2 regions of the Nocardioides eburneiflavus genome follow, and region 1 is predicted to be linked to the other one. Evidence: predicted binding sites of a transcription regulator. Region 1 holds the regulator's gene; the other holds the start of a gene.
What was found. Region 1 encodes LexA, which represses DNA repair genes until DNA is damaged. Its sites were predicted from a motif close to TCGAACANNTGTTCGA; they were not measured.
Positions count from the first base shown of each region.

Region 1 (10,898 bases):
CGTCGCCACCTCGCTCGGCCTCAAGCCCACCGAGCGCGTCGGCCACCAGGTCGCCACCACCGACGCCGACGACGCGCTGCCGTGGAAGGGCATCGACGTCGGCTCGCCGTTCGACTACGGCCAGCAGTCCATCCTCTACGTCGCCCGCCACCTCCCGCAGCCCGGTCGCGACGGCCTCGGCGCCGCCCAGCTCGACGAGATCTGCGACCTCGTCGACGCCCTCGACGGCCGCACGCTCGGCCTGTTCTCCTCCCGCCGCGCGGCCGAGACGGCCGCGGAGGCCGTATGCACCCGCCTGCCGCACCTCACCACGCTCGCGCAGGGCGACGCGCAGCTGCCCGAGCTGGCCAAGCAGTTCGTCGAGGACCCGCACACCTGCCTGTTCGGCACGCTGTCGCTGTGGCAGGGCCTCGACGTCCCGGGCGACACCTGCCAGCTGGTGATCATCGACCGCATCCCGTTCCCGCGGCCCGACGACCCGCTCATGTCCGCGCGCCAGCGGGCCGCCGACCAGGCCGGCGGCAACGGCTTCATGCAGGTCGCCGCGACCCACGCGGCGCTGCTCCTCGCGCAGGGGGCCGGCCGGCTGATCCGTACGACCTCCGACCGCGGCATCGTCGCGGTGCTCGACCCGCGCCTGGAGACCGCTCGCTACGGCCGCTTCCTCAAGGCGTCGCTGCCCCCGATGTGGTCGACGACCGACCCCAGCCTCGTACGCCAGGCGCTCAAGCGGCTCGGCCAGTCGGCCTGACGTCAGGCCGGGGCCTGATAGCCGAGGACCTGGTAGTCCCGGGCGTACATCCGCGCGACCAGCTCGCGCAGCTCGTCGGAGACCTGCCGGTCGCGGCCTCCGGGGGCGGTCTGGTTCATCGGCGCGGTCGGTACGGCGGGCGCGCCGATCCGCTCGCACACCTCGGCGAAGTCGCGGTCGAAGGTCTCGATGCGGCCCACGAAGTCGACCCGGTTGAGGTCGATCATCCGGCTCTGCAGCGTCAGGTGTTGGTCGGTGCCCGGGACGGCCGACAGGTCCTGCGCGGCGGTCCACCGGGCGAACTCCTCGACCCGCTGCATCCGCTGGTGGGTGGCCGGGTCGAAGTCGTAGTAGTTGTGGTCGACGACCTTGTCGTGCCACGCCGAGACGAACCGGTCGAGCGGGTCGCGGACGAACGCGAACGTGAAGTAGTCGGCGAAGCTCGCCAGCGGGTAGCGGATCCGCATGGCGTGGTCGACGTCCATGCTCACGCCGTGGGTCTCGCAGTGGTGGCGGATCGTGCGGGTCGCGACCTTGGCCACGCGGTACCAGACGAACCGGTGGCTGTGGCTGATGGTGAGGTTGTACGCCAGGGGGCTGAGCCACGCGGACTGCTCGCCCGCCGCGGCCAGCCGGTCGACCTCCGCCTCCGCCGCCGGGGTCAGGCGGCGCCGGTTGCCCGGGCGCGTACGGAAGAGCAGCGGGTCGGGGCGGGCGTCGGGAGCGTCGGGGCCGGCGGAGGACATCGGCGCGAGGCTACTACGGCACTCGTGGTTTCGAGGCTCGCTTCGCTCGCACCTCGACCACCGAAGGGACGACCTGACTTCGCTGGTTGAGGTGCGAGGAGCGCCAGCGACGAGCCTCGAAACCTCTCTCACCGGCGGGGCAGCCGAGACCGGCCGTCGTACCCGCCGCGCGGCGCCCCCACGCCGAAGAAGTCCGCCAGCGTCGGCGCGACGTCGATCGTCGCGGCGCGCCTCGACGACGTCACCCTGCGCGGCACCCGGCGGTGGCCGCCGGCGAGGAAGAACGGGATCGGCATCGTGGCCGGGTGGCCGTGGTTGCCGGGGATCGGGTTCGACCACTGGTCGGGGTCGCTGAACCGCCAGCCTGCCTTCGCGTAGACGACGACGTCGCCGCCGAGCGGGCCGGTGCGCAGCGCGGGCGTCACCCGCGGGTCGTGCGCGGCGAGCACTCCCGGCACCGCCGAGGCCAGCGCGCGCATCCGCTCGACGGCGGCGTCGAGCAGCGCGGGGTCGCCGGTCCAGTAGAGGAGGTCGGCGCCGCCGTTGTCGGCGATGGCGACGTTGCCGGCGAGCAGCGGGTCGGCCTCGAGCACCGGGGTCAGGTGGATCAGCTGGTGGGGGAGCGACCAGTCCATCGAGTGGTCGGCGAGGACCACGACCAGCGACGTCGTCCAGCGCCCGGACGTCTTCAGCAGGTCGACGAACCGGCCCACCTGGACGTCGGTCGCGGCGAGCGCCGCCTGCCGCGCGGCCCTCGCCCCGAGCGGTCCGGTGAGGTCGGAGTGCCCGAGCCGGTCGATGTCGCCGAGGTTGACGAGCACCAGGTGGGGGTCGTGCTCCTCCACCATCGCGAGCGTCGCCTCCATCGTGAAGAGGTCGGGTGCGTGGCCGGAGACCGGGACGATCGGCGCCGGCTCCCAGCGGTGCGTGGCCCGGCCGCCGAAGATGCCGTAGAGGTACTCCTTGCTGAGCACGGTGCCCGTCGTGAGGCCGTTGCGGTTCAGCCGCTCGATGATCGTGCGGACCCGGATGTCCTCGGGGCGGTCCATGTCGCGCACCTCGCCGGTCGTGCGGTCGAGGATCGAGTTGGCCGGTACGCCCGACCGGTCCGGCCGGACGCCGCTCATCATCATCACGTGGTTGGGGATCGTCTCCATCACCGGCAGCGACGTCGCCCGCGGGTGGTGGAGGCCGCCGTCGCGCAGCGCGCTGGTGCGGGGCATGAGCTCACGCGTGATCTCGTCGGGCCGGCACCCGTCGAGGACGAGGACGTACGCCCTCCTCCGGGTGCCGGCCGACGCCGCCGCTGCAGCTCGCGGCAGGCTCGAGGTGGCGGTGGAGATGGCGACGCCGGCCGCTCCTGCGACCAGCAGCGTGCGTCGCCCCGTACGGATCTCCTCGCGACCGCGCTCGAAGGCGCGGCTCGGAGCCGCGCGGTGGGACGGCCCGCACATCAGGCGTCCACCGGTCCGCTCGCGGCCTGCACCCGGTTGGTGCCGGACCTCGTCGCCCAGGAGGCGGTCCACGACGAGCCCGCGGCGCGGTCGGCACGGTCGCCGACCACGTACCAGTCCATCTGCACTCGCTCCGGCGTGACGTCGAGGACGGAGTAGCCGTGGTCGTCGAAGTTGAGGTACTTCACGTGCCGGTTGTTGGTCTGGATGACCGCCTCGACGGCGAGCGAGGAGGTGCGCGCCGGGGAGCCGGTGATGTCCTTGAGGTTGTTGGACGTGACGGAGGTGCAGACCAGCTCGACGCCGGCCGAGTCGCCGAGCGGGTAGGTCGCCGCGTCGTGGGGGAGGTCGCAGGCCCAGCCGGAGTGGATGTCGCCGGTCAGGAACACCACGTCGCGCAGCCCCTGGTCGCGGATGTGGTCGAAGAGCTCGCGCCGGTCGCGGGTGTAGCCGTCCCACTGGTCGACGTTGTAGGGCGCGCCGTCGCGAGGGAGCAGGCCGGTGACGTCGTTGACCGGGTCGACGAGGTCGTGGGGGAGCTGCGCGAAGGTGACCGGCGCGATCATGACGGGGTTGCCGACGAGCTTCCACTGGGGCCCGCCGCGCCGCAGGCGCCGCTTGAGCCAGTCGAGCTGCGCCCGACCAGCGATGGTGCCGTCCGTGCCGCCGGTCGGGGTGGGCACGGGGCTCGGCGCGGGTGTCGTGGCCTGCCGGTCGCGGTAGGTGCGCAGGTCGAGCATGCTGAGCTCGGCGAGCGCACCGAACCGCAGCGTGCGGAACAGCCGCGTGCCGTCACCCGTGGCGGCGGTGCCGGACATCCGCACCGGCATCCACTCGTCGTACGCCCGGTGCGCGGCGGCGCGACGAGCGGCGTAGTCGCCCTCCGCGGGCTGGTGGTTCTCCGCGCCGTCGCGCCAGGCGTCGTTGGTGACCTCGTGGTCGTCCCAGGTCACGATGAACGGGTGGCGGGCGTGCAACGCACGCAGGTCGGGGTCGGACTTGTACTGCGCGTGCCGCTGGCGGTAGTCGGCCAGGCCGACCATCTCGCGCGCCGGCGCGTGCGGCCTGATGTCGGTGTTGGCGCGGCCGTAGCCGTACTCGCCGGGCGCGTACTCGTAGAGGTAGTCGCCGAGGTGGATCACCGCGTGGAGGTCGTCGCGCCGGGCGAGGTGGCGGTAGGCGGAGAACCAGCCGGCCTGGAGGTTGGCGCACGACACCACGCCGAACCGCAGGCCCGCGGGCGTGGCGTTGCGGGCCGGGGCGGTGCGCGTACGCCCCACCGGGCTCGTCTCACCGCGGCAGGTGAAGCGGTAGAAGTACGCCGCGTCGGGGCGCAGCCGGGTCGCGTCGACCTTCACGGTGTGGTCGCGGGCGGGCCCGGTGCGGACCGACCCCCGGCGTACGACGTCGCGGAACCCGCGGTCGGTAGCGACCTCCCACGTGACCCGTACGCGGGGGCCGGCGCCCGAGCCCGGGTCGGCGGCCGCGGTCGGGGTGACGCGAGTCCAGAGGACGACCGCGCGCGGGAGCGGGTCGCCGGAGGCGACGCCGTGCTGGAAGGTCTCGTGCCGGGGTCGTGCTCCGACGGCCTGGGTGCCGCCGGCGACCGCGGCCGCCCCGGCGCCGCCGGCGATAACGGCCCGTCGGGAGAGGTGGGGTGAGGGGGTCACGGGTGGTTCAACGACGCACCCGCGCCGGGATTACGCCCCGCTTGGCCGCTGGTTGAGCAGGGCGCCCAGCGCCCGTGTCGAAACCCCCGCTTGGCCGCTGGTTGAGCAGGGCGCGCAGCGCCCGTGTCGAAACCCCCGCTTGGCCGCTGGTTGAGCAGGGCGCCCAGCGCCCGTGTCGAAACCGAGGCGAGTCGAGGCCTTGGTTCCGACACGCTCGTTCCTCGCTGCTCAACCAGCGGGACGTTCGGTCGTCCGGCGGCTTTGGCCGCTGGTTGAGCAGGGCGCGCAGCGCCCGTGTCGAAACCGAGGCGAGTCGAGGCCTTGGTTCCGACACGCTCGTTCCTCGCTGCTCAACCAGCGGGACGTTCGGTCGTCCGGCGGCTTTGGCCGCTGGTTGAGCAGGGCGCGCAGCGCCCGTGTCGAAACCGAGCGAGTCGAGGCCTTGGTTTCGACACGCTCGTTCCTCGCTGCTCAACCAACGGGACGTTCGTTCCTCGCTGCTCAACCAGCGGGACGTTCGTGCCTCGCTGCTCGACCAGCGGCACGCGCGCTCAGCCGAACGGGATGCGCCCCCGCAGCGACTCCGGGTCGTTGACCGGCTGCTCGCCGGTCTCCTTGATGACCTCGCGCGCCTTGTCGACGCTGTCCCAGACGTTCCAGAGGACGACGCCGCGGACCTGGCCGGACTTCAGGTAGTAGACGACGCCCGTGCCGATCTCGCCGTCCTTCCAGTCCTCGACCAGGTCGAGGCGGCTGCTGGTCTCGCCGACGGCCTCGTAGCCCTCGTCGAGGATGTCGGACCAGAAGAACGGCGTGTAGTCGTACGCCGCATCGGCGCCGGCCATCACCCTGCCGGCGTGCTCGCCGGACTTCTCGGCGTGGTCGACGTGCTCGACCCGGCGGCGGCCGAGGAGGGCGTCGGGGTAGGACGCGACGTCGCCCGCGGCGTACACGTCGGGGTCGCTGGTGCGCAGGTGGTCGTCGACCACGACGCCGTTGTCGACCTCGAGGCCGGCGGCCTCGGCGAGCCCGGTGCGCGGCAGGACGCCGACGCCGATCACGGCGGCGTCGGCGACGATGTGGGAGTCGTCGTCGAGGCGGATCCGTACGCCGCCGTCGTCCTCCTCGCCACCCGAGACCGAGCCGTGCACGATGGTCACGCCGCGGTCGGCGAGCTCCTTGGTGAGGTGGGCGGCCAGGGCGCGCGGGAACATCTGCTCCTGCACGTCCTCGAGGTCGAGGACGAGGGTGACGTCGATGCCGTTCTGGATCAGCGCCGAGGTGATCTCGGAGCCGATGTAGCCGCCGCCGACGACCGCGACGTGGCTGCCCTTCGCGGCGACCGCGCGCAGCCGCTCGTAGTCGGCGGCGGTGCGGTAGTAGAGGACGCGCGGGCCGGGGTCGACGCCGAGCACGCGCGGCTCTGCGCCGGTCGCGAGCAGGAGCTTGCCGTAGCCGACGCTGCTGCCGTCGGCGAGACGTACGACGTGGGCCTCGCGGTCGATCGCGGTGACGGTGGTGTCGGTGAGGAGGTCGACGGCGTCGTCGTCGTCGAGGTCGCCGGCCAGCGAGCTGCCCTCGAGGGTCGCGTCGTCCTTGAGCCAGAGGTCCTTGGTGAGCACGGGCCGGTAGACCGGCTTGGCGGGCTCGGAGCCGAGCACGCCGATCGTGCCGCTGGCGTCCTCGGCGCGGATGCCCTTCACGGCGCTCGCCGCGGCGACCCCCGCTCCGACGATGACGTAGTCGTAGGTCTTCTCGGCGTCAGTGTTTCGGGCGTCGCTCATGCTGCCATCGTGGCCCGCGGGTGGTGGGCTTTCAACGCCCGTCCCACCCCTACGGCTCTCAGAGGCTGCGGAGCACCGCCGTCACCACGCCGAGGATCGTGGCGTCGTCGCCCGGGATCGGGTCGTAGGCGTCGTTGTGCGGCAGCAGCCAGACGTGGCCGTCCTTGCGCTGGAACGTCTTGACCGTGGCCTCGCCCTCGATCAGCGCGGCGACGATCTGGCCGTTGGTGGCGGTCTGCTCCTGGCGGATCACGACGTAGTCGCCGTTGCAGATGGCCGCGTCGACCATCGAGTCGCCGGAGACCTCGAGCAGGAAGAGCGTGCCGTCGCCGACGAGCTGCTTGGGCAGCGGGAACACGTCGGTGACCTGCTCCTCGGCGAGGATCGGGCCACCGGCGGCGATGCGGCCGACGACCGGGATGTTGACCGCGGTCGGGGCGATGTCGCCGATGCCGGTCTCGTCGACGCTCGACTCCTCGCCGTGGGACAGGGAGCGGCGCGCCGCCATCACCTCGGGGAGGAACACCTCCAGGGCGCGGGGACGGTTGGGGTCGCGCTTGAGGAAGCCCTTGCCCTCGAGCACGCGCAGCTGGTGGGCCACGCTGGACGACGACGTGAGGCCGACGGCCTGGCCGATCTCGCGCATCGACGGCGGGTAGCCCTTGGACTCGATCGAGTCCTTGATCGTGGCGAGCACGCGCTGCTGGCGCGGCGTCAGCCCGGTGGCGTCCGGGGGGCCGTCGGGCATCTCGATGACGTTCTTGTCGTCCTGCTTGGCCATGGCGTCCTCCACTGCGTGGTGCCCCCACCGTCCGCGCCGGGCGGGAGCTGTGCGCTCACCGTAGCCCTCGGTGGGCCCGAGGATCAAACACCTGTTCGAAGTCGCGTGTCGCTGGGATGGCGCTAGTGTCGGTGCGATGCAGACCTCGTGCGTCGTCACCGGTGGAGCGCGCGGGATCGGGCGCGGCATCGCGGAGCTGATGGTCGCGCGCGGCCACGCCGTCGTCATCGGCGACCTCGACGGGTGGGCGGCCGCTGCGACGGCGGCGGAGATCGGCGCGGTCGCGGGCCTCGGTCAGGACGTACGCGATCCCGCCTCCCACGTCCTCGTCGCGGAGGAGGCGGCCCGTCACGGGGCGCTGACGTCGTGGTTCAACAACGCCGGCGTCGGTGACGACGGCGCCCTGGCCGCGCTGACGGACGAGCAGGTGCGCCGCCTGGTGGAGGTCAACCTGCTCGGTACGACGTGGGGCACCCGAGCCGCGCTGGCGGCGTTCGGGCCGGCCGGGGGAGACGTCGTCAACGTCGCCTCGCTGTCGGGCCTCGGGCCGGTGCCGGGCTACAGCATGTACGCCGCGACGAAGGCCGCGGTCGTCTCGCTGTCGGCGTCGGTCAACGCCGAGGCCCCCCGCGGGGTGCGGGTCCACGCGCTGTGCCCCGACGGGGTGGACACCGCGATGCTGGCCGCGCAGGACCCCGACGGCCTCGGCTCGCAGCTGACCCACTCCGGCGGCCCGATCCTCGGCGTGGCCGAGGTCGCCGAGGCGGCCGTCGCCCTCGTGGGCTCGCGCCGCGTGGTGCGGACCGTGCCGGGCTGGCGCGGCGGGGTGGTCCGCGGCGCCGCGCTCGCCCCGGGCGTCACGCAGCACGCCGCGTCGCTGTTCGCGGCGCAGGGGCGCCGCGCGATGCGGCGCCGCGCCGCCGGCTGAGCGCGGGCGCCCGCCCGACCACTTGCCCACTCGAGCGGGCATATGTCCGCTCGAGCAGGGGCATGCTGTGCGACCGGCGACTACTCGGGTCACCAAGTGGACCGCAGGGCGCGATCAGGGCAGGCGTACCTGGCCGTGCTTCATCTTCCAGAGGAAGTACTTCTCGAAGCCGAGCTTCATCGCGTGGGCCTGCGGGCCGGGGATCAGCACGCCGTGCTTGCGCGGCGGCAGCATCTTGTCGGCGAGGATGATGACGCCGTTGTTGCCGGCGTCCATCACGCAGACCGCCGGGATGTCGCCGAACGCCTTGTGCGCGTCGGGTGCCTCGCCCCTGATCTGGGCGGCGATGTTGGTCGCCGCGACGTGGGCCTGCTGCTCGGTGGGGAAGCCGGTCTTGGGGATGCCGACCGGCGTGGGGGTCTGCCACGGGACGTCGACCGCGGCGGCGACGCCCACGGCGTACACGTCGTCGTAGGCCTCGCTCTGGTAGGTGTCGCGCACCTTCACGAACCCGTTGTCGTCGGCGAGCTTGGGCGTGTTGCGGACGACCTCCTGGCCGGAGAACGGCGGGATGATCATCGCGTAGCCGAAGTCGAGCGCGCTCCCGTCGGCGAGCACCAGCCGGCCCTCGTCGACGTGGTCCATCGCGGTGTCGAGGACGGCGTCGATCTTCTCCTTCTTGAGGAACATCCCGAGCAGGCTCTCGCCGTGGGGGAGGCCGCCGATGCCGAAGTGGCCGAGGAACGGCTCGGCGCTGACGTAGGTGAGCTTCACGCGGTCCTTGAGGCCGGCCTTCTTCAGCTGGTAGCTGGTGTTGAAGAGGAACTCGTACGCCGCGCCGAAGCAGCCGGCGCCCTGGGTCGCGCCGATGACGACGTCGCCCGGCTTCTCGCGGAACTGCCGCCAGCCCTCACCGGCGTGGATCGCGTCGTCCATCGTCGTGATGGTGTGCGCGTTGCCGCCCTCGCCGAGGCCGGGGATGACCTCGAAGCGGTTGCGGTAGCCGGTGGCGATGACGAGGTAGTCGTAGTCCTGCGGGCCGGCGGTGGTCTCGACGCGCCGGGCCTCGGGGTCGATCGCGGTGGCCTCGGCGTGGACGAACTCGACGTCGTGCTCCTCGAACGTCGGGCCGACCTTGAAGGTGATGTCGGCGCGGGTGCGCTTGCCGAACGGCACCCAGATCAGCGACGGGGTGAAGAGGAACTCGTCGGAGGAGGACACCACCGTCACGTCGACGTCCCCGTGCAGCTCGTGCTTGACCGTGATGGCGGCGGTGAGACCGCCGAAGTTGCCCCCGAGGACCAGGACCTTCTTGCGCGACATGGCTCGCTCTCCTTGTGTCGTGTGGCTGTGCCTCCACGCTCGTCGCTCCGGGGTGGTGCGGGTAGGTCCGTTGGTCCTCTCCGTGGGGGCCGTCCGGACGTCGAACAATTGTTCGCCCTGATGCTTGCGTTGTTCGAACAGGTGCTCTACCGTCGTACACATGTTCGATCGAACGCCTGATCGACACCCGGTGGCCCAGGCCACTGTCGGTGGGTCCGACTAGACATTCGCTCGACAGAGACATCCGGCTGAATCTTCCCCAGGAGGCCACCATGAGCACCCTCAGCCTTGCCCCCGCCTTTGCCCCCGTTCCCGTCCGCCGCGGCTCGACCGTACGGCTGACCCGGCGCGGGCGCCTCGTGGTCTTCGTGACCTCGCTGTTCCTCGTGCTCAGCGTGGCCTTCATGCTCGCCGGCGGCGCCGTCGGCACGGGCTCGTCCGGTGAGCCGGCGCCCACCGAGATCGTCCAGGTCGCTCCCGGCGACACCCTCTGGGGGATCGCCAGCGAGATCGCGGCCGACGGCGACGTCCGCTCGATGATGAACGAGATCGAGCGCCTCAACGCCCTCGAGTCCACCGGCCTCAGCGCCGGCCAGAAGCTCCGCGTCCCTGTCGTCTCCGACTGACGCGCGAGGCCTCCATCAGCCGCTTCGACCCCGGCTGGTGGAACCAAGGGGAAGACCGAGGGGCGGGCCTGGTGGCCCGCCCCTCGGCGCATGTGTTCTCGGTGGTCGAGCAGCGACCGTCCTTCCCGCATCGGGAATCACCGGTTGCCCGGTGGTTCCCGACAGCAATGTGGAGTCCGTGAGCCGGATAGCGGGTCGCGGACTCCACAATCTCCGCCACCGCAGGGGGACTCGGGTTATCCACAGATCCTCGTCGGGGGTGGTTCGACCCACGCCCGAATGGGTAGTTTCCCGGTGCTGACGTTGTTCTCGGGAAGGCACTTCATGTACGTACGCCGCGCACTCGCGCTCACCATCGCGGTCCCCGTCCTGCTGGCGGGGTGCTCCGACGACCCGGAGCCCACGCCGAAGATCCCGGAGCCGCCGAGCTCGTCCCCGACGCCCTCGGAGCCGGCGACTGAGGAGCCGGAGGCGGAGAGTCCGGAGGAGTTCATCCGGCGGTGGGCCTCGGAGGAGGCTCGGATGGAGAACACTGGCGATACGGCGGACTACCGAGCGCTGTCACAGAAGTGCCGAGCCTGCATCGAGCTTGCTGATCTGGTGGAGCAGTACTACGAAGCAGGAGGCTTCGTCGAATGGGACGGGTGGAAAATTCGAAGCATTCGGTCGCGCGGTACTAGTAGACGTGCGTTTCTAGTGAAGGTGAACTCTGCGCCTACAAAATATGCAGAAAGGGCCGGCGGTAAGGAGAAGTCATTTCCCGGTGGCCCAGGGGCTCATCTGATAACCGTCGCACCCGACGGAACGTCGTGGCAGGTGGTCGACAAGTCCGAGG
Region 1 is NZ_SRRO01000001.1:1,648,317-1,659,214, forward strand. It holds gene EXE59_RS07750 (ATP-dependent DNA helicase) at 1-751, shown strand, start outside; gene EXE59_RS07755 (sulfotransferase family 2 domain-containing protein) at 754-1,497, opposite strand; gene EXE59_RS07760 (alkaline phosphatase family protein) at 1,626-2,951, opposite strand; gene EXE59_RS07765 (alkaline phosphatase D family protein) at 2,951-4,621, opposite strand; gene EXE59_RS07770 (NAD(P)/FAD-dependent oxidoreductase) at 5,173-6,405, opposite strand; gene lexA (transcriptional repressor LexA) at 6,464-7,186, opposite strand; gene EXE59_RS07780 (SDR family NAD(P)-dependent oxidoreductase) at 7,323-8,114, shown strand; gene EXE59_RS07785 (NAD(P)/FAD-dependent oxidoreductase) at 8,229-9,437, opposite strand; gene EXE59_RS07790 (LysM peptidoglycan-binding domain-containing protein) at 9,710-10,063, shown strand; gene EXE59_RS07795 (hypothetical protein) at 10,358-10,898, shown strand, end outside.

Region 2 (10,898 bases), 520 kb from region 1:
CGTCTGGTCCGGGCAGCCGATCTCCGAGCGGTGGGCGCGGCTCGTGGGCGGCTGGCTCGCCAGCAGCCGGGTGCCGTCGCTCGTCGGCTCGCGCGACCCGGCCGGCAAGGCCTGGAACGCCCTCGCCCCGGAGCTCTCGAGCGGGCTCGCCGAGGAGGCGCGGCGCCTGGCGCTGCGGGTGCTGGCGGAGCTGCCCGACGGCGAGGTCCTCGCCGCCGGCACCGGCATCGCCTCGCTCGTGCAGCGGGTGCGCTGGCTGCGTCCACGGCGGCCCACGATCTTCGCCGACCTGGTCGCGGCCGCCGTGTCGGAGGCGGCGGTGCTCGGCGTGGGCGGTGCCGGCGGGCTCCCCCCGAGCGGTCGGCACGTCGCCGGGGACGACCTCGCGGCCGCCGCCGCGGCGCTCGACCCGCACCTGCCGCGGCCGGTGGACCACGTGCTCCTGCAGGCCGACCTCACGGCCGTCGCCCCCGGCCCCCTCGAGACCGAGGTGGCGCGCCGGCTGCACCTGCTCGCCGACGTGGAGTCCCGCGGCGGGGCGACCGTCTACCGGTTCACGGCCGGATCCGTGCGCCGCGGTCTCGACGCGGGCTGGTCGGCCGCCGAGGTGCGCGACTTCCTGGCAGCGGTGTCGCAGACCCCGGTGCCGCAGCCGCTGGAGTTCCTCGTCGACGACGTCGCCCGCACCTTCGGCAGCGTCCGGGTCGGGCACGCCGAGGCGTTCCTGCGCTCCGACGACGAGGCCGCACTCGCCGCCCTCGTGCACGACCCGCGCGCCCGCAGCCTCGGCCTGCGGCTGCTGGCGCCGACGGTGGCGATCGCCACCTCTCCCCTCGACGTGCTCCTGCCCCGCGTGCGCGAGCTCGGCGCCGCACCCGTGGTCGAAGCCGCCGACGGGACCGTTCGGGTGAGCCGGCCGGACCTGCGACGCGCACGCACCCGCCGCGGTCGTCGCCCGGCCGGAGCCGTCGAGGCCCGCCGGACGGCCGAGCTGCAGGCGGTGGCCACCGCGATCCGCGCCGGCGACCGGGCCCGGTCGTCGCGGCCGGCGACCGCGGAGACGACCACGCCCTCGGGTGCCCTGGCGGCGCTGCGAGAGGCCATCGAGGCGCGCAGCACCGTCGTCATCGGCTACGTCGACAACCACGGGGCGACCGGCGAGCGGGTCGTCGACCCGCGCCGCCTCGACGGCGGGCGGCTCGCGGCGTACGACCACCGCGCCGACGACGTGCGCGAGTTCGCGGTGCACCGGATCACCGGCGTCCGACAAGCGTGAAGAACACCCCACGACGTTCTGCTCCTCCGCTTCGCTCCCCCGCACAACGCCGCGGGGCCCCCGTCACTCCGATGCTCGGCCAGTAACCTTGACGGATGGACTTCATCCGGTACGCCGAGCGCTCGGCGGCGCTCGTCAACGCCGAGCTGCCCGACGAGGACGCGCTGCGCGCGCACCTCGCGGACCGCTCGTGGCTGCACCGCTCGGTCGTCGAGGGTGACGTGGAGGCCCTGCAGGCCTTCCGCTCCGAGCTGCGGGCGGTGTTCGAGGCCTCCGACGTCGACGACGTGTCCCTGGTCGTGAGCTCGCTCAACGGCCTGCTCGAGCGCCACCCGGTGACGCCGATGATCTCCGACCACGACCCCGACAACCTGCACATGCACGTGGCCAACCGCGCCGCCTCGGTGGCCGAGCTGCTCATCGGCGAGGCGCTGATGGGGTTGGCCAACCTCGTGTGCGACCTCGGCGCGACCCGTCTCGGGATCTGCTCCGAGGCGCGCTGCGACCACGTCTTCGTGGACACCTCGCCCAACCAGTCGCGTCGCTACTGCTCGGACCGGTGCTCCTCGCGCGCCAACGTCGCGGCCTTCCGCGCCCGGCAGCGCCGGGCTGAGCAGGCGAGGAACGAGCCGGACGCCAAGGCGGCCACTCGGTGAACGACGGCCCCCTCATCGTCCAGTCGGACAAGACTCTCCTGCTCGAGGTCGACCACCCCTCGGCCGGCGAGGCGCGCAAGGCCATCGCGCCCTTCGCCGAGCTCGAGCGCTCGCCCGAGCACATCCACACCTACCGCCTGACCCCGCTGGGCCTGTGGAACGCGCGCGCGGCCGGCCACGACGCCGAGCAGGTGGTCGACGCGCTGCTGACCTGGAGCCGGTACGCCGTCCCGCACGCACTGCTCGTCGACGTCGCCGAGACGATGGGCCGCTACGGCCGGCTCCGCCTGGAGAAGCACCCCGTCCACGGACTCGTGCTCTCCTCGACCGACCGCCCGGTGCTCGAGGAGGTCCTGCGCGCCAAGAAGATCGCCGGGATGGTCGGCTCGCGCCTCGACGACGACTCCGTCGCGGTGCACCCGAGCGAGCGCGGGAACCTCAAGCAGGCGCTGCTCAAGCTCGGCTGGCCGGCCGAGGACTTCGCCGGCTACGTCGACGGCGAGGCGCACGCGATCGACCTCGCCGAGGACGGCTGGACGCTGCGGCCCTACCAGCGCGAGGCGGCCGAGTCCTTCTGGGACGGCGGCTCGGGCGTCGTCGTGCTCCCCTGCGGCGCGGGCAAGACCATCGTCGGGGCGGCCTCGATGGCGCAGGCGCAGGCCACCACCCTGATCCTCGTCACCAACACCGTCAGCGCGCGCCAGTGGAAGGACGAGCTGGTCGCCCGCACGTCGCTGACCGCGGACGAGATCGGCGAGTACTCCGGCGCCGTCAAGGAGGTCCGCCCGGTCACCATCGCGACCTACCAGGTGCTGACGACCAAGCGGAAGGGCGTCTACCCGCACCTCGAGCTCCTCGACGCGCGCGACTGGGGCCTCATCGTCTACGACGAGGTGCACCTGCTGCCGGCGCCGATCTTCCGGATGACCGCCGACCTCCAGGCCCGCCGCCGGCTCGGCCTCACCGCGACGCTGGTGCGCGAGGACGGCCGCGAGGGCGAGGTCTTCTCCCTCATCGGCCCGAAGCGCTACGACGCGCCGTGGAAGGACATCGAGGCCCAGGGCTGGATCGCACCGGCCGACTGCGTCGAGGTGCGGGTCACCCTGCCCGACGGCGAGCGGCTGGCGTACGCCACCAGCGACCCCGACACCCGCTACCGACTCGCCTCCTGCACCCACGCCAAGATCGACGTCGTGCGCGACCTCGTGCGCCAGCACGCCGGGCAGCCGACGCTGGTCATCGGCCAGTACATCGACCAGCTCGACGAGATCGGCGAGCTGCTCGACGCCCCGGTGATCAAGGGCGAGACGACGGTCAAGGAGCGCCAGCGCCTCTTCCAGGCGTTCCGCGCCGGCGAGATCGACCTGCTCGTGGTGAGCAAGGTCGCCAACTTCTCCATCGACCTGCCCTCGGCCGAGGTGGCGATCCAGGTCAGCGGGTCCTTCGGCTCACGCCAGGAGGAGGCGCAGCGGCTCGGTCGGCTGCTGCGGCCCAAGACCGAGGGCCGTACGGCGCACTTCTACACGATCGTCTCGCGCGACACCGTCGACGCCGACTTCGCGCAGAACCGGCAGCGGTTCCTCGCCGAGCAGGGGTACGCCTACCGGATCGTCGACGCAGGGGACCTGGCCGCCGAGGCCTGACCTGCATTGGCGTCCCTCGCTAGCCTCGGGAGCGTGACCCTCCGCGAACGCGTGGGCGCTGAGCTGTTCCGCAAGGTCGCCGGCCCCGACGGCCCCCGCAACCGCGAGCGCGTGCACGGCACCCCCGGCCCGCGGTGGTTCGCGCCGGGCTCGCCGATCACGCGCGTGCACGGCGACGCGTCGATGTTCGTCGGCGGCATCCGAGCGATCATGCTCCAGTCGCTGCACCCGGCGGCGATGCAGGGCGTGGCCGACCACTCCGGCTACCGCGGCGACATGTGGGGGCGCCTCGCACAGGTCTCCACCTACATCGCGATGACCACCTTCGGAGCCGAGCAGGACGCCCGCCAGGTCATCCGCGCGGTGCAGCGCGCGCACGAGTCGGTGACCGGCACCTTGCCCGACGGCACCCCGTACGCCGCCTCGGACCCGCACCTCCTCGGCTGGGTGCACGCCGCCGAGGTCGACAGCTTCCTGCTCGCGCACGACCGGTTCGGCCACCAGCCGCTCGTCGGGGCCGAGCGCGACGAGTACCTCGCCCAGACCGCGCACGTCGCGGGCCTGCTCGGCGTGACGGACCCGCCCATCACCGAGGCCGGCCTGCGCGCGACCCTCGACGCGTACCGGCCCGAGCTCGCCGGGACCCCCGCCGCGCGCGACGCCATCTCGTTCCTGGTCTGGCACCCCGACCTGCCGCTCGCCGCGCGCCCGGCGTACCTCTCCCTCGTCGGCGCGGCCGTGTCGCTGACGCCGGAGTGGCAGCGGCGCGAGCTGGGCCTTCCCCACCCGCGGGTCCTCGACGCCACGCTGGACCGGACCGTCGGCCGCGCGCTGGGCAAGGTCTCGACCGGTGCGATCCGGTGGGCGATGGCGTCCGGGCACGCGCAGGCGCGCGAGCTCCAGGACGCGCGCCGGTGACGCTCGCCCGGCGGTGGCCGCTCCCCGACCACCACGACCTCCGCGACGACCTGCTCGTCGCCTGGGACCGCCCCGGCTACCACGACCTCCTGCACCTGTCGGAGGTCCTCGACCGGCTCGACCAGCTGGCCGCCGCGGGTGCCGGGTTCGACCGGACCGTCGTCGGGCTCGCCGCGTGGTTCCACGACGCGGTCTACCAGGGGGCGGAGGACGACGAGGAGCGCTCGGCCCGCTGGGCCGAGCGGGCGCTGCCGCCGATGTACGCCGAGGAGGTGGCACGGCTGGTGCGGATGACGGCGCACCACCGGCCGGACGACGGCGACCCGGCGGGCTGCGCGCTCAGCGACGCCGACCTCGCCGTCCTGGCGGCACCGCGCGAGCGCTACGACGCCTACGTCGCGGGCGTGCGGGCCGACTTCGCGCACGTCGGGGACGCCGACTTCCGGGCAGGCCGGGCGGCCGTCCTCGCCGACCTCGCGGCGAAGCCGCACCTGTTCCACACCGCGCAGGGGCGCGGGCTGTGGGAGGCGCAGGCGCGGGCCAACCTCGAGCGCGAGCTCACCGGGCTCGGCCGCGGGTGAGGGTCAGCGGTCGTTGAGCTGGAGGTAGACGGTGAAGCGGTCGTGCCGGTAGCAGGTGCGCGACACCTCGACGATGCGGCCGTCCGAGACCGCACGACGGGCGTGGCGCAGCACCGGGTCGCCCTCGGCGATCTCGAGGATCGCCGCCTCGTCCGCGCTGGCACGGTCGGCGCTGATGGAGTCCTCGACCTCGGTCGGTCGCAGGCCTCGAGCGGCGAGCGCCTCGTAGAGGCTGGTGGGCGTGCCGTGCTGGAGGAACCCCGGCAGCAGGACCTCGTTGAGGTAGGCGTCCTCGACGCAGACGACGGCCTGGTCGGCGCGGCGCAGCCGTCGCCAGTGCAGCACCGGGTCGCCGGGCGAGATGTCGAGAGCGCGGGCCACACCGGGGCCGGCCTGCTCCACGCGGGCGAGCAGGGTCTGCGACTCGGGCAGCATCCCGCGTCGGCGCATCTCCTCGGTGAAGGAGGTCAGGCGACCGGCGGTCTTGGGGGGCTGCGCGACGAAGGTGCCGCGGCCGGGGATGCGCTCGAGGAGGCCCTCGGCAACGAGGGCGTCGAGCGCCTGTCGTACGGTCATCCTCGCCACGCCGAAACGGGCCACGAGCTCGCGCTCGGACGGGGCCGCGGAGCCCGGCGGCTGCGCCTCGATGAGGCTGCGGACGTGCTCGCGGACCTGGACGTGCTTCAGCGCCCGCTGCCGCGGGACGACGACATCGACCGGATCCATGCATCGAGGCTAGGACTGGGCTGGACCGGCGTCTGCAAATTGACCAACTCTGTGGTGCTGACTTGACCAAATCTTGATGTTCGATGTTCGAACGCACGTTCGATCGATGGGGTAGGCTGCTGTCGTGGACTACCAGACGTCCCTCTTCGCCGACGGCACCACGGATTCCGTGGCACTGTCGCCTGAGCGTCGCCTGCTGGCCCGCAGAGCGTGGGTCGACGTGCAACGCAGCTGGCTCCCGGACCCCGACGCCGTGTTTTCCGCACTCGTCGACGAGGTGCCGTGGCGTGCCGAGCGACGCGAGATGTACGACTCTGTCGTCGCCGTCCCCCGGCTGGTCCACACCTACCTCGCCGACGCCCCGCTACCCCATCCCGCGCTGACCGAGGCGCGTACGGCCCTGAGCAGGCACTACCTCCCCGAGCTCGGCGAGCCGTTCGTGACCGCCGGCTGCTGCTTCTACCGCGACGGTCGCGACTCGGTCGCCTGGCACGGCGACACGATCGGTCGCGGCCGCACCGCCGACACGATGGTCGCGATCGTCAGCGTCGGCGACCCGCGCCGCCTGCTGCTGCGGCCTCGGGGCGGCGGGGCGTCGATCGCGCTGACGATGGGGCACGGCGACCTGGTGGTGATGGGCGGCTCCTGCCAGCGCACGTGGGAGCACGCCGTTCCCAAAGTGGCCAACGCCGGGCCGCGGATCTCCGTCCAGTTCCGCCCCCTCAACGTCTTCTGAGCAGCCTCCTCAGGACCACGAGCACGACGAGCGCGACCGCCGCCTGCTTCCAGTACGACCTGAGGAGCACTGGCAGCACCGCGCTGCCGAGGTCGAGCGCCTCGGGCTCCGGCGCGGGCCGTGGTGGGGGTGGCGCGGCGGGCGGCGCCGCCGGTGCCCCGGGCGCCGCCGGGGCGGAGGCGGCCACGGAGGCCGCGGCGGCCGCTCCCACCGGGGTCTCCTCCTCCGGCGCGGGCTCGGGCGCCGCGAGGCGCTGCTCGAGGCACGCCACGAACTGGCCGAGCAGCTTGTCCGAGACGTCCTGCATGACACCGCGCCCGAACTGCGCGGGCTTGCCGGTGATCGCCAGGTCGGTCTCGACCGAGACGTCCGTCGACCCGCCCGCGTCGCTCATGGAGACGGTGACCTTCGCGCCGGCCGTGCCGTTGCCGCGCTTGTCCTTGCCCTTGGCGTCGACGACGAACCGGTGGGCGTCCGCGTCCTTCTCCACGAAGGTGCCGCTCCCGTTGTACTGGAGGGCGATGGGCCCGAGCTTGACCTTGACCGACCCCGAGAAGGAGCTCTCGTCGGCCTCGGTCACCTGGGCGCCCGGGAAGCACTCGGCGACCGAGGCGATGTCGTTGAAGTGCGCCCAGGTCTCCTCGACGCCGATCGGGACGGTGAACCGGTGGTTCAGCTCCACTACTGCACCCCCGCGGCCTTGAGGACCGCCCGCCCGGTGAGGACCCGGGCGAGGTGCTGGCGGTAGTCGGCCGCCCCGTTGAGGTCCGAGGGCGGGTCGGTGCCCTCGGCGGCGAGGTCGGCCGCGGCGCGTACGCCGTCCTCGGTCGCGCTCGCACCCACCAGGGCCTGCTCGCTGGCGGTGGCCCGCAGCGGGGTGGAGCCCATGTTGGTCAGGCCGATGCGTGCCTCGTCGATCGAGCCCCTCACGGTGGCGGCGACCGCCACGATCGGCCACTGGTGGGCGACGCGGACGAACTTCTCGTAGTGGGCGCCCCACCCGGTGTGCTTGGGGATGCGCACCTCGGTGAGGATCTCGTCGTCGCCGATCGCGGTCTCGAAGAGGTCGACGAAGAAGTCGGACGCCTCGACCGTACGCGTCCCGCCGGGCCCCGCGATCACGAACTGCGCGCCGAGGGCGAGCGCCGGCGCGCCGAGGTCGCCCGCGGGGTCGGCGTGGGCGAGCGCCCCACCGAACGTGCCGCGGTGCCGGATCTGCGAGTCGGCCACCTCGGCCGCCGCCTTGGACAGCAGCAGCGCGTGCTCCTTGACGAGGTCGTCGTCGCGCACGTCGTGGTGGGTCGTCATCGCGCCGATCACGATGGCGTCGCCGTCGTCGCGGATGCCCCGGAGGGATGGGATCTGGCCGAGGTCGATGACGACCTCGGGGGCGTTGAGGCGCATCCGCAGCACCGGCAGCAGGCTCTGCCCGCCGGCGAGGATCTTCGCGTCGTCGCCGTGCTGCCCGAGCGCCGAGATGGCCTCCTCGACCGACGTGGGTGCGAGGTAGTCGAACTTCACCGGGATCACTGGCCTGCTCCGTCCGTGCTGTCCTGGTTGAGGGCGCCTTCCTCGAAGTGCGGCATCGCCGCCTCGGGGGTCGGCGCGTCGCCGTCGTTGGCGTGGATCGCCCGCCACACCCGCTCGGGCGTGCAGGGCATCTGGATGTCGTGGACGCCGAGGTGGCGTACGGCATCGACGACGGCGTTGACGACCGCCGGCGTCGAGGCGATGGTGCCCGCCTCGCCGACCCCCTTGGTGCCCAGCGTGTTGGTCGTGCAGACGCTCGGCTCGTCGGTGTGCACCACGTCGAAGGAGATCGTGTCGGCCGCCGTGGGGAGCAGGTAGTCGACGAACGACCCGCTCACGAGCGTGCCGGCCTCGTCGTGCACGGCCTCCTCCCAGAGCGCCTGCGCGATGCCCTGCACCAGCCCGCCGTGCACCTGACCGGCCACGATCAGCGGGTTGACGATGACGCCGATGTCGTCGCAGCAGGTGTACTTCCGCATCTTCACCGCACCGGTCTCGGTGTCGACCTCCATGGCGCACAGGTGCGTGCCGTGCGGGTAGTTGAAGTTGACGGGGTCGTACGTCGCGTCGGCGTCGAGGCTGAGCTCCATTCCCTCGGGGTAGTCGTGCCCCGCGAAGGTGGCCGTCGCGAGCTCCTGGATGGCCTTGCCCTGGTCGGTGCCGCGGACGGTGAACTTCCCGTCGGCGTAGTCGAGGTCGTCGGCGTTGGCCTCGAGCAGGTGCGCGGCGAGGACCTTGGCCTTGTCGATCACCTTGTCGACCGCGCGGACCAGCGCCTCGCCGCCGACCACCAGTGACCTGGAGCCGTACGTGTCGAGGCCCTTCGCCGACACCTGGGTGTCGCCGTGCAGCACCTCCACGTCCTCGAACGGGACGCCCAGCCGGTCGGCGACGATCTGGCTGAACGCCGTCTCGTGGCCCTGCCCGTGGGCGCTCGCGCCCGTGACGACCTCGACCTTGCCGAGCGGGGTCATCCGGACGGTCGCGTGCTCCCAGCCACCCGCGCCGTAGTCGAGGCTGCCGAGCACCCGGCTCGGCGCGAGGCCGCACATCTCGGTGAAGGTCGAGACGCCGATGCCGAGCTGGACGCGGTCACCACGCTCTCGGCGCTCCTTCTGCTCGGCGCGCAGTGCGTCGTAGCCGAAGGACTCCTTCGCCTTGGCCGTGGCGGCCTCGTAGTTGCCGGTGTCGTACTCGAGGCCGGCGACGGTCGTGAACGGGAACTCCTCGTGCGTGATCCAGTTGCGCTCGCGGATCTCGAGCGGGTCGACGCCCACCTCAGCGGCGAGCTCGTCCATCAGCCGCTCGACGGCGTAGGTCGCCTCCGGCCGGCCGGCGCCGCGGTAGGCGTCGGTGAACGTGGTGTTGGTGAGCACGGTCTGGCACTCGAAGCGGTAGGCGGGGAACTTGTAGATCGCGTTGAACATGAAGGCGCCGAGGACGGGGACACCGCCGCCGACGATCGCGACGTAGGCACCCAGGTCGGCGTCGAGGTGCACCTTGAACCCGGTGACCTTGCCGTCCTTGTCGGCCGCCAGCGTCAGCGTCTGCACCTGGTCGCGACCGTGGTGGGCTGCCAGCAGGCTCTCGCTGCGGGTCTCGGTGTACTTCACCGGCTTGGACAGGCGTCGCGCGACGGCCCAGGCGATCCACTCCTCGGGGGTCGTCTGGAGCTTGCCGCCGAAGCCACCACCGACGTCGGGGGCGATGACCCGGATCTTCGACTCGGGCACGCCGGTGGTGGCCGCCAGGGCGAACCTCAGGATGTGCGGGATCTGGGTCGCGGACCACATGGTGATCTGCTCCCCGGTGGGGTCCACCACGACGCTGCGCGGCTCCATGAACGCGGGGATGAGCCGCTGCTGGCGGTACTCCCGCTCGATGACGATGCCGTTGGCGCGAGCCTCCTCGATCGCGGCCTCCACGTCGCCGCCGGTGCCGGCGTCGCCTGAGTCGAAGACCCACAGCGCCGACTTGTTGGTGCCGAGGTCGGGGTGCGCGAGGACCTGGTCCTCGAGGGCCTTCTTGATGCCGACGACGGCGGGCAGCTCCTCGTACTCGACGTCGACGAGCTCGGCCGCGTCGCGGGCCTCGGCCGCGCTGCGCGCGACCACCACGGCGACGATCTCTCCGGCGAAGGCGACCCGGTCGGCGGGCATCGGCGAGTGTCCGGGCGTCTTCTGGTCCGGCGTGATCGGCCAGGCGTTGATGCACACGCCGAGCTCGTCGCCGAAGTCCTTGCCACTCAGCACCGCGACCACGTTGGGCGAGGCCTTGGCGGCCTCGACGTCGATCGAGGTGATGGTGGCGTGGGCGAAGGGGCTGCGCACCATCGCCAGGTGCAGCATGCCGGGCAGGGTGATGTTGTCGGTCCAGCGCGTACGGCCGGTGATCAGCCGCTGGTCCTCCTTGCGGCGCCGGTCCTTGCCGATCTCCGCAGCTGGTCGGTCCTGGGTGGCGGTCATGCCTTGGCTCCTTCGGCTGCGTGGAGCACGCTCTTGACGATGTTGTGGTAGCCGGTGCAGCGGCAGAGGTTGCCCTCCATGCCGAGCCGCACCTCCTCCTCGGTCGGGTCCGGGTTCTCGGCGAGCAGGTCGACGGCCTGCATGATCATGCCGGGGGTGCAGAAGCCGCACTGCAGGCCGTGGCACTCGCGGAACGCCTCCTGGACGGGGTGCAGCTCACCCTCGGCAGCGTCGGCGAGCCCCTCGATCGTCGTGACCGTGCGCCCGTTGGCCTGGACGGCGAGCACGTTGCAGGACTTCACGCTCGTGCCGTCGAGGTGGACGGTGCAGGCGCCGCAGTTCGAGGTGTCGCACCCGATCACGGTTC
Region 2 is NZ_SRRO01000001.1:2,169,462-2,180,359, reverse strand. It holds gene EXE59_RS10235 (helicase C-terminal domain-containing protein) at 1-1,276, shown strand, start outside; gene EXE59_RS10230 (CGNR zinc finger domain-containing protein) at 1,372-1,932, shown strand; gene EXE59_RS10225 (DNA repair helicase XPB) at 1,929-3,575, shown strand; gene EXE59_RS10220 (oxygenase MpaB family protein) at 3,609-4,493, shown strand; gene EXE59_RS10215 (HD domain-containing protein) at 4,490-5,074, shown strand; gene EXE59_RS10210 (GntR family transcriptional regulator) at 5,078-5,800, opposite strand; gene EXE59_RS10205 (alpha-ketoglutarate-dependent dioxygenase AlkB) at 5,925-6,536, shown strand; gene EXE59_RS10200 (SRPBCC family protein) at 6,523-7,218, opposite strand; gene EXE59_RS10195 (FAD binding domain-containing protein) at 7,218-8,066, opposite strand; gene EXE59_RS10190 (xanthine dehydrogenase family protein molybdopterin-binding subunit) at 8,063-10,531, opposite strand; gene EXE59_RS10185 ((2Fe-2S)-binding protein) at 10,528-10,898, opposite strand, start outside.
Region 2: a site for LexA is predicted at 5,888-5,903, ahead of EXE59_RS10205 (alpha-ketoglutarate-dependent dioxygenase AlkB). Genes of this name have one in related genera too.